2 regions of the Microbacterium sp. YJN-G genome follow, and region 2 is predicted to be linked to the other one. Evidence: riboswitches for the same ligand, from Rfam matches in the RefSeq annotation. Region 2 holds a riboswitch; the other holds the start of a gene.
The links. A riboswitch is a leader RNA that binds a small molecule or an ion and turns the genes downstream of it on or off. The one in region 2 is predicted to bind thiamine pyrophosphate.

Region 1: linked by a shared signal. The riboswitch ahead of thiC (phosphomethylpyrimidine synthase ThiC) and the one ahead of H7694_RS17735 (ECF transporter S component) in region 2 are both predicted to bind thiamine pyrophosphate.

What each region holds. Positions count from the first base shown of each region.
Region 1 covers NZ_CP060402.1:2,293,313-2,301,133, reverse strand. The annotation lists gene H7694_RS11070 (MFS transporter) at 1-448, opposite strand, end outside; gene thiC (phosphomethylpyrimidine synthase ThiC) at 438-2,216, opposite strand; TPP riboswitch at 2,211-2,325, opposite strand; gene H7694_RS11060 (LLM class flavin-dependent oxidoreductase) at 2,392-3,447, opposite strand; gene H7694_RS11055 (O-acetylhomoserine aminocarboxypropyltransferase/cysteine synthase family protein) at 3,492-4,829, opposite strand; gene H7694_RS11050 (alpha/beta hydrolase) at 4,826-5,566, opposite strand; gene H7694_RS11045 (ABC transporter substrate-binding protein) at 5,686-7,203, shown strand; gene H7694_RS11040 (ABC transporter permease) at 7,206-7,821, shown strand, end outside.
Region 2 covers NZ_CP060402.1:3,065,955-3,073,775, forward strand. The annotation lists gene H7694_RS14730 (SDR family NAD(P)-dependent oxidoreductase) at 1-311, opposite strand, end outside; gene H7694_RS14735 (DUF488 domain-containing protein) at 422-781, shown strand; gene H7694_RS14740 (DedA family protein) at 891-1,586, shown strand; gene nhaA (Na+/H+ antiporter NhaA) at 1,733-3,043, shown strand; gene H7694_RS14750 (energy-coupling factor transporter transmembrane component T family protein) at 3,044-3,841, opposite strand; gene H7694_RS14755 (ABC transporter ATP-binding protein) at 3,838-5,358, opposite strand; gene H7694_RS17735 (ECF transporter S component) at 5,355-5,984, opposite strand; TPP riboswitch at 5,975-6,086, opposite strand; gene H7694_RS14760 (D-alanyl-D-alanine carboxypeptidase family protein) at 6,166-7,821, shown strand, end outside.

The sequences.
Region 1 (7,821 bases), 770 kb from region 2:
CGGCCCACTCCATCGCCAGGGGGATCGCCGCGGTGTACCCGCCGCCAATGAACACCCCGCCCAGAAAGCGCAGGGCGACGAGGGCGACGAGCCCTGCATGCCCGGCGCCCAACGGCACGAGCGCCATCGCGAAGGTCACGAGGGCGACACCGGCGACGCTGATCCTGGTGATGCGCGAGCGGCCGATGCGGTCGGCGAGCGGGCCGAAGATCGCCGAGCCGAGGGGTCGGCCGATCAGCGTGGCGACGAACACCAGGGCCGAGGCGAGGGCGGCGTTCGGCGCTCCGTAGATCGCCACCGCCGCCGGCGCGAGGGCGAGCACGGGCAGGAAGATGTCGAACTGGTCGATGTAGTTCGTGAGCACGGCTCCCCGGGCCGCGCGCGCCGCCCCGTGACCCGGAGCAGGGTGCGCGACGGGTGCCTGAGCAGTCGACGTGTCAGTGCGCACGAGCGGGCACCTCCGGGGTTGGCAGGTACACGCTGGCGCCTGACCGGCGGAACTCATCCGACTTCGCGGCCATGCCCTCTGCGGCGATCCGCGCCTGATCGGCCACATCGCCGAACTCGTCGCGGATGTCCTGCGAGATGCGCATCGAGCAGAACTTCGGCCCGCACATCGAGCAGAAGTGCGCCGTCTTCGCCGGCTCGGCGGGCAGGGTCTCGTCGTGGAACTCCTCGGCCGTATGCGGATCGAGGGAGAGCGCGAACTGATCCCGCCAGCGGAACTCGAACCGCGCCTTCGACAGCGCATCGTCGCGAGCCTGCGCGCCCGGGTGGCCCTTTGCGAGGTCAGCGGCGTGCGCCGCGATCTTGTACGTGATGACGCCGGTCTTCACATCGTCGCGGTTCGGCAGGCCGAGGTGCTCCTTCGGAGTGACGTAGCAGAGCATCGCCGTGCCGTAGCGGGCGATCTCGGTCGCACCGATCGCCGAGGTGATGTGGTCGTAGCCGGGGGCGACATCAGTGACGAGCGGTCCGAGTGTGTAGAACGGGGCCCCGTCGCAGAGCTCCTGCTGACGCTCGACGTTCTCGCGCACGAGATGGAAGGGGATGTGGCCCGGTCCCTCGACCATCACCTGCACGTCGTACTGCCACGCACGCTTGGTGAGCTCGGCGAGCGTGTCCAGCTCGGCGAACTGCGCCTCGTCGTTCGCATCCGCGATCGACCCCGGCCGCAGCCCGTCGCCGAGAGAGAAGGCGACGTCGTAGCGCGCGAAGATCTCGCACAGCTCGTCGAAGTGCTCGTAGAGGAAGTTCTCCCGGTGGTGGCCGAGGCACCAGCCGGCCATGATCGATCCGCCGCGCGAGACGATGCCGGTGACCCGGTTCGCCGTCAGCGGCACATACCGCAGCAGCACGCCGGCGTGGATCGTCATGTAGTCGACGCCCTGTTCGCACTGCTCGATCACCGTGTCGCGGAAGATCTCCCAGGTGAGGGCCTGGTGGTCTCCGTTCACCTTCTCGAGCGCCTGGTAGATCGGCACGGTGCCGATCGGGACCGGGGAGTTGCGCAGGATCCACTCGCGAGTGGTGTGGATGTCGTCGCCGGTGGACAGATCCATGACGGTGTCGGCGCCCCAGCGAGTCGCCCACTCCAGCTTCGCGACCTCCTCGCGGATCGACGAGGTGACCGCGGAGTTGCCGATGTTCGCGTTGATCTTCACGAGGAACGCCCGCCCGATGATCATCGGCTCGGATTCAGGGTGGTTGACGTTGGCGGGGATGATCGCGCGCCCGGCCGCGACCTCGGAGCGCACGAGCTCGACGTCGCACCCCTCGCGCAGCGCGACGAAGCGCATCTCGGGCGTCACGATGCCCTGACGTGCGTAGTGCATCTGCGTGACACGGCGCCCGGCCGCGGCCCGCAGCGGCGTACGGGGCGAGCCGGCCCATTCGTCGCTGGCGCTGCCGCGCCGGATCGCGCCGCGGCCATCGTCCAGCAGATCCCTGGCGCGACCGTCGTACGCCTCGACGTCGCCGCGGGCGGCGATCCACGCCGCGCGCTGCGCGGGAAGTCCCACCGTCGGGTCTGCGCCGGGCCCCGCGGTACGGTACACCGTCACCGGAGTGTTGGTCGCACCCGACGGCGAGTCGTCGAGGTCGATCGCGGTGACGGGAACGTGGATGCCGTGCGCGGCGTCGATGAGATGGTCGAGTCGGTGCGTCGCGTAGTTCTCGGCGGACGTCTTCTCGGAGGGGACAGCAGACAGCACCATTCAGGGCTCCTTCTTCCTTCGCCGGCATTACCCGGACAGGTTCAGACGGTGCTCGGACGGCGTCAGCCCGATCTCAGCCCCCTGCCATGGGGCGCCCGTGGGATCTCGCGTGAAAGAGTACACCTCCGGGGTGCGGGTCGACGGCGACAGTGTCGCCGGATGTCTTCAGGAACGGTCAGTCGGCAAGCGCCAGGGACCGCTGCTCCACCAGCGGGAACACCTGCTCGGCGATCCGGTCGAGCTCCTCGTCGAGCGGAGAGGCCTGGATCAGCAGCAGGCTGATGCCCGCATCCGCGTAGGCGTTGATGCGCTCGGCGACCTGCTCGGCCGTGCCGACCAGGTTGGGGCGCAGGCCGCGCGTGCCCACCGAGTACTCCCGCTTCGACAGCTCGAGCGAGAGGTTCGAGTTCTGCCGGAACTGCTCGAACGACGCGTAGCCGGGGGAGTCGGGGTCGACCGTGGTGATGCGCTCGAGCTCGCGCTGCGCCTCGGCCTCGGTGTCGCGGACGATGACGTACGCGGGCATGCCGAACTCCTCGATCGGCCGGCCGTGCAGCCGTTCGGAGCGGGCGTTCATGTCGGCCACGTTCGCACGAACCTCGTCGAGGGTGCCGCCGTGCATGACGTAGGCGTCGGCGAAGCCGGCGATCGCCTCACGACCGGCGTCGCTCTCGCCGCCGGCGAAGATCACCGGGTGCGACGACGGCTTGGGCTCGACGATCGTGCCGTCGAACGCGTAGTGGTCGCCGCTGAAGGTGAACGGCGTCTGCTCCCACAGGCCGTTCAGCACCGAGACGAACTCCGTCGCCTGCGCGTAGCGGGCGTCATGAGCGGGGAACACGCCGCCGAACTGCCGCGCCTCCTCGGCCCACCACGCGGCGACCACGTTCAGCGCGACGCGGCCTGGCGCGATGCTGTCGAGCGTCGACACCGTCTTCGCGAGCACCGCCGGCAGATGGAAACCGGGGCGCACGGCGGTCATCACCCGCAGATGCTCGGTCGCGGCGAGGATCGCCGCCGACAGCGACCAGGCCTCCAGGCTCGGAGCATCCGTGCCCTTGCGGTCGTTCAGGTACAGCTCGGGCACGAGCGTGGTGCGGAAGCCGAGCCGGTCGGCCTTCATCGACACCTCGCGGATGTACTCCCAGGTGGCGGCCATGCGGCCCTCATCGCGGACGTTGCGCAGGAAGCCGCCGTAGACGGGCGTCCAGTATCCGAGGTCGATGGCCATGATGCTCCTTCAGCAGGTGGTCGGCGGTGCGGTCGGTGCGGGGATCAGGCGCGGGCGAGCTGAGGCTCGGGTTCGGTGCGCGACGACTCGCCGATGATCGTGAGCGCCCGGTCGAGGTCGGCGATGAGGTCGGCCGGGTCCTCGATGCCGGTTGACAGCCGCACCGTGTTCAGCGAGATGCCCGCCGCCGCGCGCTGGGCGGGCGTGAGGTGGGAATGGGTCATGGATGCCGGGTGCGCGATCAGGCTGCGGGCGTCGCCGAGGTTCGCGACCAGGCGGAACACGCGCAGCTCATCGATCAGGCGGGCGATGCGATCCGTGGCCTCGGGCTCGGGGCCGGCGATGTCGAACGAGAACACCGAGGGGATGCCGTGGGGCAGGTAACGCGCGGCGAGATCGTGCCAGGGGTTGCCCGCGAGTCCGGGGTGGTGCACGCGGGCGACGGCCGGATGCTGCTCGAGATGCCGTGCGATCGCCAGTGCGCTGGATGACTGGCGGGCCACGCGCAGGTCGAGGGTCTCGATGCCCTGCAGGATCTGCCAGGCGTTGAACGGCGACAGCGAGGGGCCGAGGTCGTGCACGTACTTCGACTTCACGAGCGCCGCGAACGCGAAGCCCTGCCCGAAGCGCTCCCACAGCACGAGGTCGCCGAAGCGGGTGTACGGGGCGGTGAACTGCGGCCAGCGCTCGGGCTCGGCGCCGAAGTCGAAGGTGCCCTGGTCGACGACGACACCGCCCAGCGAGGTGCCGTGCCCGGCGAGGAACTTCGTCGCCGAGTGCACGACGAAGTCGGCGCCGTGCTCACCCGGGCGGATCAGCGCCGGGGTGCCGACCGTGCTGTCGATGACGAGCGGTACGCCCGCCTCGTGGGCGATGTCGGCCACGAGCCGCAGATCGAGCACCTGCGCGATCGGGTTGGCGACGACCTCGGCGAACACGGCCCGCGTCTGCGGCGTGATCGCCGCCCGCCACGCATCCGGGTCGTCCTGGTCGACGAAGGTGACCGGGATGCCGAAGTCGGCGAAGGTGTCCTGCAGCAGGTCGACGGTGCCGCCGTACAGCTGGTCGGCGGCGACGATGTGACCGCCGCGGCCGGCGAGGGCCAGCAGCGTGACGGCGACGGCGGCCTGACCGGACGCCACGGCCACGGCGCTCACGCCGCCCTCGAGGGAGGTGACCCGCTCCTCCAGCAACTGCTGGGTGGGGCTGGCGTTGCGGCTGTAGATGATGCCGGGGCGGCGCAGCGCGAACAGATCGGCCGCCTCCTGCAGGGACGAGAACTCGTAGGCCGCAGTCTGGTGCAACGGGGGGACGGCGCCGAACGCGGGGGTGCCGGCGCGGAAGCCCGCCTGCACCTGGCGCGTCGCGAACCCGCCGGTCATGCCGTCACTCCTTCGCGGGCACCGGACAGGCTCCGCACGATCGGGGCGTGCACGTCGCCGGAGCGCAGACGCTCGAGCCACAGCACGATGGTCGCGGCCACGCTGCGGTGGCTCTGGTCGTTCAGTGCGTCGTGCAGGCCGCCGACGGTCTCGACCAGTTCGGCATCCGGGATCGCCGACAGCACCTCGGCCGCCTGGCCGATCGGCGAGACGGAGTCGTCGCCGCCGTGCACGGCGAGCACGGGCACGGCGATCGCCGCGAGGTCGGCGACGGGCGGCAGCGCATCGGCCGGGTCGGTCGAGACGGCCGGCGCGGTCGATGAGGCCGGTGCGGTCGATGAGGCCAGGGCGGATGCCGTCTGCGCGCGCTGCTCCGCGAGCACGCCCAGGTGCACGGGGCAGGCGGTGCGCTCGGCATCCGTCGGGGTGTGCTCGGCGTCGAGGACGACACCCGCGACGATGGCGGCGTCGGCGACGTCGCCGCGGGTGAGCGCGGCGAGCACCGCAGCGGCGCCGGTGTCGGAGCCGGCCAGCACCCGCGGAGCATCCTCCTGCGCAGCGAGCCAGACCGTCGCGGCGTCGGTCTCCGTGAACACGCCGACCGTGTAGCCGTCGGCGCTGATGCGCGTGCCGAAGCGGTGATACACGGCGGCGTTCTCGGCACGCCCCGCGACCAGCGCGAGGGTGCCGCGGACGCGGGCGGCCGGCGTGAAGACGGCGTCGGGGGCGGAAGTCATGCGTCCCATCATCGGCATCCGGCCGCGATGATCCCCGGATGTGTCGAAGTGTTGCGCCCCGTGACCCTGCGCTTCGCATCGCTTGTCACACGGCCGGTGACGCTTCTAGCTTCACTGCCATGACCTCTCACCGACGACTCACCGCCCTTGCCCTGCTCTCCGCCGCCACCCTCGCGATGGCCGGCTGCAGCGGGTCGGCGGGCGCCGCGCCCGACGCCGGCGCCGCGTCGTTGACGTGGGGATGGAACCTGCCCACCAGCTGGGATCCGGTCACCTCGACCGCCGGCTGGGACACTCATGCGCTCGCCCTCGTCTACGACGGACTCACCCAGCTCGACACCGAGGGAGAGGTCGTTCCCGGCCTCGCCGAGACCTGGGAGTACAGCGCCGACGGCACCGCGATCACCTTCCATCTGCGCGAGGACGCCGAGTTCAACGACGGCACGCCCGTCGACGCCGAAGCGGTGAAGGCGAACCTCGAGCGCGGCCGCGACCAGGAGAACTCGACGCTGGCCGGGCAGCTGCGCATCATCACCGGCGTCGACGTCGACGACGAGCACACCGTGACCATCCACCTGGATCAGGCCGACTACCAGGTGCCGTACCTGTTCGCAGGCAAGACCGGCTTCATCGTCAACCCGATCGCCTTCGACGACGTCGCCGGCCTCGCCACGCAGCCCGAGGGCTCGGGTCCGTTCGAGCTCACCGAGTACGTCCCCAATGCGCGAGCCGACCTCGAGAAGAACGAGCACTATTGGAACGCCGACCGCATCCACCTCGACGAGTTCCACGTCGTGCCGGTGACCGACTCCGCCACGGTCGTCGCGGGTGTGGACACCGGGCAGTGGGACGTCGCGATCATCCCGCCGTCCCAGGCTCAGGCCGCCGAGACCGCCGGCCTCGAAGTCGAGGAGATCAAGGCGCTCACCGTGCGCGCCCTCGACGTCGACAGCACCGTCGCCCCGTTCGACGACCAGCGCGTGCTCCAGGCGATCAGCCACGCCACCGACCGTCAGGCGCTCATCGACGCGGCCTACTTCGGCCGCGGCATCCCGAACTGGCAGCCGTTCCCCGAGGGGTACGTCGCCCACAGCGCCGACCTCGACGACCTCTACACGCACGACGTCGACGCCGCCAAGGCTCTGCTCGCCGAAGCCGGTCACCCCGACGGGCTCGAGCTCACGCTGGCGCTCAACGAGGACGACATCGCGCTCGCCGAGGTGCTGCAGGCGCAGTGGGCGCAGGCGGGCATCGACGTGACGCTCAACGTGCTGCCCACCGCCGCGATCGCGCAGAACTACGTGCAGCGCACGCACCCCTTCGTGCTGGACAGCTACTCCGGCCGCCAGTCGCCGCTGCAGGGACTCGAGGTGCTCTACGGGCCCGAGGGCCTGATGAACCTCGGCCGTCAGACCCCGCAGGAGCTGACCGACGCGATCGACGTCGCACGGGCGACGCCCACCGACGCACCCGACTACGCCGAGAAGATCCAGCACGCCGTCGAGATCGGAGTGAAGCTGCAGCCGAACACGTTCCTGTTCAGCTGGCCGCGCATCCTCGCCCACCCGGCCGAGATCACCGGCATCCAGCACTGGCTCGACGTGCAGCGCTGGGAAGACGTGAAGGTCGAGCGCTGAGGATGACCGTCGTCGCCGCATCCGGCACCGAGCACGAGCCCGGCGTCCGCGAGACCGGAAGCGCCGTCCTGCGGCGCGCGCCGCTCGCCGTCGCAGGCTCCGTGCTCGCCACGCTGGGCACCGCGGCGACGGTCTTCGTGCTCGCCACGTTCGCGACCTTCGCCCTGGGCGCGGCATCCGGGTCGAACCCGGCGGCCGTCGCCCTGGGCGAGGTCGCCACCCAGGCCGACATCGACCGGCTGAACCACGTGTTCGGACTCGACCGGCCGTTCCTGGTGCGGTACTTCGACTGGCTGGGGTCTGCCCTGACCGGAGACCTCGGCACGAGCTGGTTCACGACGATCCCCGTCGCCGACAGCATCGCCCAGGCGTTCCCGGTCAGCCTGTCGATCGCCACCGGCGCGACGCTGTGCGCGCTGCTCGGCGGCTTCGGGCTCGGCATCCTCGCCGCCGTCACCCGCGGCGGGGTGATCGACCGCATCGTCACGGTGCTCAGCACGATCGCCACCACCGTGCCCGCCTTCGTCGTCGCCATCGCCCTGATCCTCGTGTTCGCGTACGCGATCCCGCTGTTCCCGGTGGCCGGCTACGTGCCGCCCGAGAAGGATGCCGGCGCGT
Region 2 (7,821 bases):
GCGCCGAGGTCGGCGGGGGTGCCGTCGCGATCGAGCACCTTCGCGGGCGGGGCGATGCCGGCGCAGTTGACGACGACGCGCAGCGGCGCGATGGATTCAGCGGATGCCACGGCTGCGGCCACCTCGTCAGCACTGGTCACGTCGGCCGCGGCGAAGATACCGCCGAGTTCCGCGGCGATCTCCTCGCCGGCCGAATTCGGCAGGTCGACGATGGTGACCTGCGCGCCGGCGGCGGCGAGGCGCCGGGCGGTGGCGAGGCCGAGCCCGCTGGCGCCGCCCGTGACGAGGGCACCCTGTCCCGTGATCTGCATGTGTTCTCCTTCGAACGACGCGCTGCGACGAAAATGCGACTGAGTCTCAGCATACGTGGTTCTGAGTGCCCCACCTGGCGAGGGGGTGACGGAGGGTGGATGCTGAGGGCATGGAACTGCGTCGCAAACGAGCCTACGACAACGCCTCGGACGACGACGGGTTCCGCGTTCTCATCGACCGGCTGTGGCCGCGTGGCGTCTCGAAGGAGCGGGCGGCGATCGATCTGTGGGCCAAGGACATCGCGCCGACCGCCGAGCTGCGCCGCGAATGGCACGCCACCCCGGACGCCTTCGAGGCGCACGCGAAGAGCTACCGCGCGCAGCTCTCGGGCGAGAGCGCCGACGCGTTGCGCGACCTCGTCGACGAGCTGCGCGGCCGTCCCGTGGTCACGCTGGTCTACGCGCTGCACGACACCGAGCACAACCACGCCGTCGTACTCGAGGAGGTCCTGCGCCCGCTGGTGAGGTGAGGCGACACGAGGTGAGGTGAGCCTCGCGCGGTGACGTTACGGATATCCCGAACGGTCTCGACGGCTGCCCCCACTGATTCCACAGGCGAGGCTCCGTAGCGTCGTTTGCATGCAGAACGGTGCGGAGGGTCTGAACGCGGTCGCGCAGTGGGCGGTGGAGCTGATGGAGTGGCTCGGCGCCCCGGGAGCGGGTCTCGCGATCGCTCTGGAGAACCTGTTCCCGCCTCTGCCGAGCGAGATCGTGCTGCCCCTCGCGGGCTTCACCGCGAGCCGCGGGACGTTCGGCCTGTTCGAGGTGCTGCTGTGGACCACGCTCGGCTCGGTCATCGGCGCACTCGCCCTGTACGGGCTGGGCGCATGGCTGGGACGGGCGCGCCTGCGGCGCATCGTCGAGCGGATGCCGTTGATGAACGTCGAGGACGTCGACCGCGCCGAGGCGTGGTTCGCGCGGCACGGGTCGAAGGCGGTGTTCTTCGGCCGGATGATCCCGCTGTTCCGCAGCCTGATCTCGATCCCCGCCGGCATCGAGCGGATGCCGCTGCTGCGCTTCCTGCTGCTGACGACCGCGGGCAGCGCACTGTGGAACACCGTGTTCGTGCTGGCGGGCTTCTTCCTCGGCGAGAACTGGAGCGGGGTCGAGCAGTACGCCGACGTGCTGCAGCTGGCCGTGATCGTCACCTGCGTCGCCGCGGTGGTGCTGTTCGTCGTGCTGCGCGTGCGCCGCATCGTGCGCGAGCGGAGGGCGCCCACCAAGACGCTCTCCGCAGAGCGTCTGAGCGACGAGCGCGTGAGCGACAACGTCTGAACCCGACCGCGAGCGGCTGGCGTTCTACCGCGACCTGTGGAACGCCACCTCCGGATCGCGGGCGGCGCCGGGCCCGGATAGGCTGGGTCGCGGAGTGTCGGGAAGCCTGGTCGACGAAGTCCTGTTCGACGACCCGAAGGCACCTCATGTCCCGCTTCCCGCGCCTGTCCCGCGTCCGTGACATCTTCCCCTCGTCCTCCCGCGCGGAATCGCTGCGCATCGCCGAGATCCTCCGCAAGGAGACCGTCGGCGGCATCCTGCTCGTCGCCCTCGCCGCGGTGGCCATCATCTGGGCGAACTCGCCGTGGGCGGATTCGTACTTCGCGCTGCGCGACCTCGAGGTCGGCTATGAGCCGTGGCACCTGCGCCTGAGCCTCGGCGCCTGGGCGGCCGACGGCCTGCTCGCGATCTTCTTCTTCCTGGTCGGCCTCGAGCTCAAGCGCGAGTTCGTCGCCGGCGACCTGCGTCGCTTCAGCACGGCTGTCATCCCCATCGTGGCCGCGGTCGGTGGTGTGATCGTCCCGGCGCTCATCTACCTCGCGGTCGCCGCCGGAACGCCCGGGGCCGCGCGCGGCTGGGCGATCCCCACCGCGACCGACATCGCGTTCGCCGTCGCGGTGCTCGCCCTGATCGGCTCGCACCTGCCGAGTGCGCTGCGGATCTTCCTGCTGACCCTGGCGGTGGTCGACGACCTCATCGCGATCGCCATCATCGCGATCTTCTACACCGAGTCGATCGACGTACTCCCGCTGGTCGCATCGCTGGCGGTGATCGCCGTCTACGGGCTCATCGCCCAGCGGTTCCGCGAGTTCTTCGGGCTGCATTCCTCCGCCGCCTGGGTCATCCTGCTGCCGATCGGCGGCGTCGCCTGGGCCTTCCTGCACGCCTCCGGCATCCACGCGACGATCGCCGGCGTGCTTCTCGGGTTCACCATCCCGGTGCTGCATCGCCGAGCCGCCCGCGGCGCGGATGCCGGTCCCGGCCTCGCCGAGCTGTTCGAGCACCGGTTCCGGCCGCTCTCGGCGGGCTTCGCCGTGCCGGTCTTCGCGTTCTTCTCGGCCGGGGTGGCGGTCGGTGGCGGCGAGGGCTTCGCGTCGGCGTTCGGCGATCCGGTCGTGCTCGGCATCGTGCTCGCCCTCGTCGTCGGCAAGCCGATCGGCATCACACTCGCCACCTGGATCATCACGCGCGTGCGGCGCATCGACCTCGACCCGAGCCTGCGCTGGATCGACATCACCGGCGTCGGGCTGCTCGCCGGCATCGGGTTCACCGTCTCGCTGCTGGTCGCCGAGCTCAGTTTCGCGGCGGGCAGCGCGCAGCACGATCATGCGAAGGTCGCCGTGCTCACGGCATCCGTCCTCGCGGCCGTGGTCGCGTCGATCCTGCTCGGATCGCGCAACCGCCGGTACCGCCGGGCTGCGCGGGCGCCGCAGGCGCCGCCGGATGCGGAGGGCTGATCAGCTCGGCCCGAGGATGAAGTTCCAGGTGCCGAGGGCGACGGCCTCGGCGAGCGCGACCACCGGGATGAGCGCCGCGAGCACCAGCAGCGCGGTGTCGCCGCGGTCCCAGCGCGAGGGGCGCGCCCAGGTGCGCCTGCCCGTGCCCCCGAAGCCGCGGGCCTCCATGGCGGTCGCCAGTGACGAGGCGCGCCGGATCGCCAGCACGAACAGCGCGAACGCCATCCCGAGCCCCCGGCGGATGCGCCCCTGATCGGCGACGCCGCGGGCGCGCCGCGCCAGGGCGAGGGCGCGCCAGTCGTCGGCGAGCAGCCCGAGCAGCCGCATCCCGGTCAGTGCGCCGATCACGAACCGCGCGGGCAGGTGCGCCCGCTGGGCGAGATCGTCGGCGAGGTCGGTGGGGTCGACGGTGGCGAAGAGGGCGACGGCGGGCAGGCCGATGGCCAGCACGCGCACGGCCGTCGCGGCGGCCAGCGACAGCGAGCCGTCGCTGACGCGCATGAGCAGCCACTCGAAGTGCACGGTGCCGCTCTGCGCGCCGTACAGGGCGATCGTCACGGCGCTGAGCGGCGCCGCGATCCACAGCGGCGCGGTGCGCAGCCAGAACTCGCGCGCGGTCAGTCCGCACAGCAGCAGGATCGGGATCTCGAGCAGCAGCGCGACGGATGCCGAGAGCACGTCGATCGAGAGGATCAGCGGCAGGCTGATCAGCAGCGCCGCGGCGAGCCGGGCCAGCGGGCTGCGGGTCGCGATCGGCCCACTGCGCACGATGCGTGCGTCGGCGGCCAGGGCGGTCACGGTGCCACCTCCGGGGTGCGGGCGTGCGGGATGCCGAAGGCGAGGGTGCGCGCGTGCAGGGCGCGCAGCACCTCGGCATCGTGCGTGACGGCGACGACGGCGGTGCCGGTGTCGCGCAGGCGGGCGATGAGGGCCACGAGCTCGGCCCAGGTGCGGGCGTCCTGCCCGAAGGTGGGCTCGTCGAGCACCAGCATCCGGGGTCTGGTGGCGAGCGCCGCGGCGACCGTCAGCCGACGCTTCTCGCCGCCCGAGAGCGTGTAGGGGTTCGCCTGCGCGAGACGGTCGAGCCGCAGCCGGTGCAGCAGCTCGTCGACTCGCTCGGCGATCTCGCCCTCGCCGAGCCCCAGCGCGCGCGGCCCGATCTCGAGCTCGTCGCGCACGGTGCGGGCGAGCAGCTGGTGCTCGGGGCTCTGCAGCACGGTGCCGATGCGGGTCAGCAGTGCGCGCGACGACCAGGCGTGCGGGTCGTGCGCGGCGCTCGCGTCGCGGCGGCGCCGACGCGCGACGGCGGCGCTGGACGCGAGAGCGTCGGATGCGATGACCAGGCCGCCCTCGGCGGGGATGAGCCCCGCGAGGGTGAGGCTGAGGGTCGACTTGCCGGCGCCGTTCGGCCCGACGATGCCGAGCACCTCCCCCGCGCGCACCTGCAGGTCGAACGGTCCGGCGACGCGGGTGCCCGGGGTGCGCGAGACGATCAGGCCGTCGGTGCGGACCAGCGTCTCTCCCGGCGCCCGGGCCGGTGGCGGCGGGACGGCGGGCGGATGCTCGGGCACCCACACCCCGGATGCCGCGAGCTCGGCACCGCGCGCATGCAGCACCTGTTCGGGAGTGCCGTCGGCGAGCACGACCGTGCTGTCGCCCTCGGCGCCCAGCACGATGACGCGCTGGACGAGCGGCAGCCATACGTCGATGCGGTGCTCGATCACGACCAGGGTCGCGCCGGTGGCATCCAGTGCCCGCCCGACGGCGTCGCGCACCTCGGCGACGCCGTCGGGATCGAGGTTCGCGGTGGGCTCGTCGAGCAGAATCGCCCCTGGCCGCATGGCCAGCACGCCCGCGAGCGCGAGCCGCTGCTTCTGCCCGCCCGACAGCGCCGAGGTCGGCCGGTCGAGCGCGACGTCGAGGCCCACGGCATCCAGTGCCTGTCCTACCCGCTGCCAGATCTCCTCGCGCGGGACGCCGAGATTCTCGCAGCCGAAGGCGACGTCGTCGCCGACGCGCGCCAGCATCGTCTGGGTGTCGGGGTCCTGCAGCACCATGCCGACCCGGCCCCGCACCGACGAGGCCGGAAGGCCGTCGACGAGCAGCGCCCCGGCTTCCTCACCCTCGTCGGCGCCGCCGAGCACGCCGCCGAAACCCTGCAGCAGGGTGGACTTGCCCGAGCCGGATGCTCCCAGCAGCAGCACCCGCTCTCCGGGCTCGATGCGCAGCGAGACCTCACGCAGTGCCCAGCGCAGCCGGGTCGCGTAGCGCCAGCCCCAGCCGCGCGCCTCGAGCGCGGCCGCGACGGTGCTCACACCCGTGCGTTCGCCGTCCGACCGGCGGCGAACCGGCTCAGCGCGCCGGTGGCGGCGAGCCCCTTGACGAGCAGCCAGGCGCCGAGTCCGGCGATCACTGCGCCCGAGATGGTGGTGGAGGCGATGTACACCGAGGTGAACAGGGTGTCGGCGCCCGCGTACCAGAGGATGCGGTCGTTGATGCCGCAGGCCAGGCCCGCGGCGGCACCGGCGAGCACAGCCACCGGCAGGCGCCATACGCCGTACAGGAAGATCAGGAAGATCAGCTCGGCGCCCAGGCCCTGCACGAGGCCGGAGACGATGGTCAGCGGGCCCCAGACGTTGCCCACCAGCGCCGAGATGATCGCGGCGACCAGCTCGGTGTAGATCGCGGCCCCCGGCTTGCGGATGATCAGCCCGCCCAGCACGCCGGCGATCAGCCAGGGACCGGCCAGCAGTCCCTGCAGGCCGGGCAGCAGCGGCGAGAGCAGTGCGCTCGGCGCCTCGTAGCCGACGTTCCACAGCAGGAACAGCACGGCGCAGGCGACCGCGATGACGCTGGCGACGACGATGTCGACGACCCGCCAGCGCAGGTTGCGGCCTGCGGCCGCCGGGGTGGTGGTGGACGTGGATGCAGACGTGCTCATAGGAACTCCTCCCTGCGCCGGCATGACCCGGATCAGGTTCGACGGTCGAAGCGCGGTTCGCTTCCTCTCAGCCCGGCACGCCGGACTCCCGTGGTTATGCCCTCGATCTTAGCCGTCCGGATGGATGCCGGGGCGGCGTTGTGACGGCGCATGCACAGGGTGATTGGGTACCGTTGATCGGGTGACTGTCTCCCCCGACTCCACGCGCGACTCCACGCGCCCGCTCACGCGCCGTTCGCTGCGTGAGCGCACGCGTGCACGCAACGCGACGCCGCCTGCGGCCGAGGAGACACCGGAGAGCGGCGCGGACGCGGCAACGATTCGTGTCGCAGAGCCGGTTCCCGCCGTGACGGCATCCAGCGGGGATACTGACGCTGTGAATGTCATCGATCGGACTCCCGAGCCGGTTGAGCCGGACGAGCCGGAGCCCGAGTTCCTGCGCGAGCCCGCGACGGTGCCGGGCGGCGTGCCCGCGGTGGTGCCCGCGGTGGTGCCGGCGGCTGAGCCGGTCCCCGCGACGAACGCGATGCCCGACGCGGGGCCGGTGCGCGCGTGGGCCGATGACAAGCATCCGACGACCGCGCTGACGTGGTTGGACCCGCGGACCATCGGCTCGGATGCCGCCCCCGAGCCGCAGCCGGCACCCGACCTGTTCGCCGGTGCGCACCTGAGCCGGGGATGGCGACGACCGCGGGCACTCGTCCCGGCGGGGATCCTCACCGCCGTGGGCGTCGCGTACGTGGCATCCACGCTGCTGTGGCCGCTGAGTGAGGTCGCTCCGGTGGTCACCGCCGAGCAGATCGCGATCGAGCCGGCCCCGGCCGCTACGGCGACGTGGCCGGAGAACGGCAGCGCGGCCGTGTCCGTGCAGGGCATCGCCCCGCTGTCATCGACCCCGGAACGCGACGAGATCGCGAGCATCACGAAGGTCGCCTCGACGCTGATGGTGCTCGACGCCATGCCGCTGAAGGTGGGCGAGCAGGGGCCGAGCTTCGAGTTCACGCGGGAGGATTCGCGCGAGTACTGGCGCTACCGGTGGTCCGACCAGTCGGCGCTGGACGTGCCGGTGGGCGGCAGCCTGACGGAGTACCAGATGCTTCAGGGCGTGCTGCTCGGCTCGGCGAACAACTACATCGACCGGCTCGCGGAGGAGATCTGGGGCTCGGATCGTGCCTTCGCCGAGGCCGCCGCGACCTGGCTGAGCGACCACGGCATCGAGGGCGTCTCGCTCGTGAACCCGTCCGGTTTCGACCGCGACAACGTGGCCACTCCCGCCGGGGCCATCCGCCTCGCCGAGGTGGCGATGAAGAATCCGGTGTTCGCCGAGATCGTCGCCACCCGCTCGGCGGAGATCCCCGGCGTGGGGACGGTCACCAACACGAACAAGATGCTCGACGACGCGGGCGTGGTCGGCGTGAAGACCGGCACACTCTCGCACTGGAACCTGCTCACCGCGAAGGACGTCCCGGTCGGCGACACCACCGTGCGCGTATACGCCGCGGTGCTCGGGCAGGACAGCAACGACGACAGGCTCGCCGTGACCAGGCAGCTGCTCGCGGGCGTCGAGGCGTCGCTTGCCGAGCAGCCGGTGTCGGTGCCGAAGGGCACCGTGGTCGGCCAGGTCGCCACGGTGTGGGGAGACCGCGTCGAGGTCGTGACGGATGCCGACACCAAGGTCGTGCTGTGGAACGGCGCTTCGGCGACCGCTGTGACCGAGCTCGATCTCGGTGACCGCACCGCCGCCGGCGCCGAGGTGGGCACACTCACCGCGAAGGGCCCCGTCGACACCGCGCAGACGTCGGTCTCGCTCGCCGAGGAGATCTCCGCCCCGAGCCCC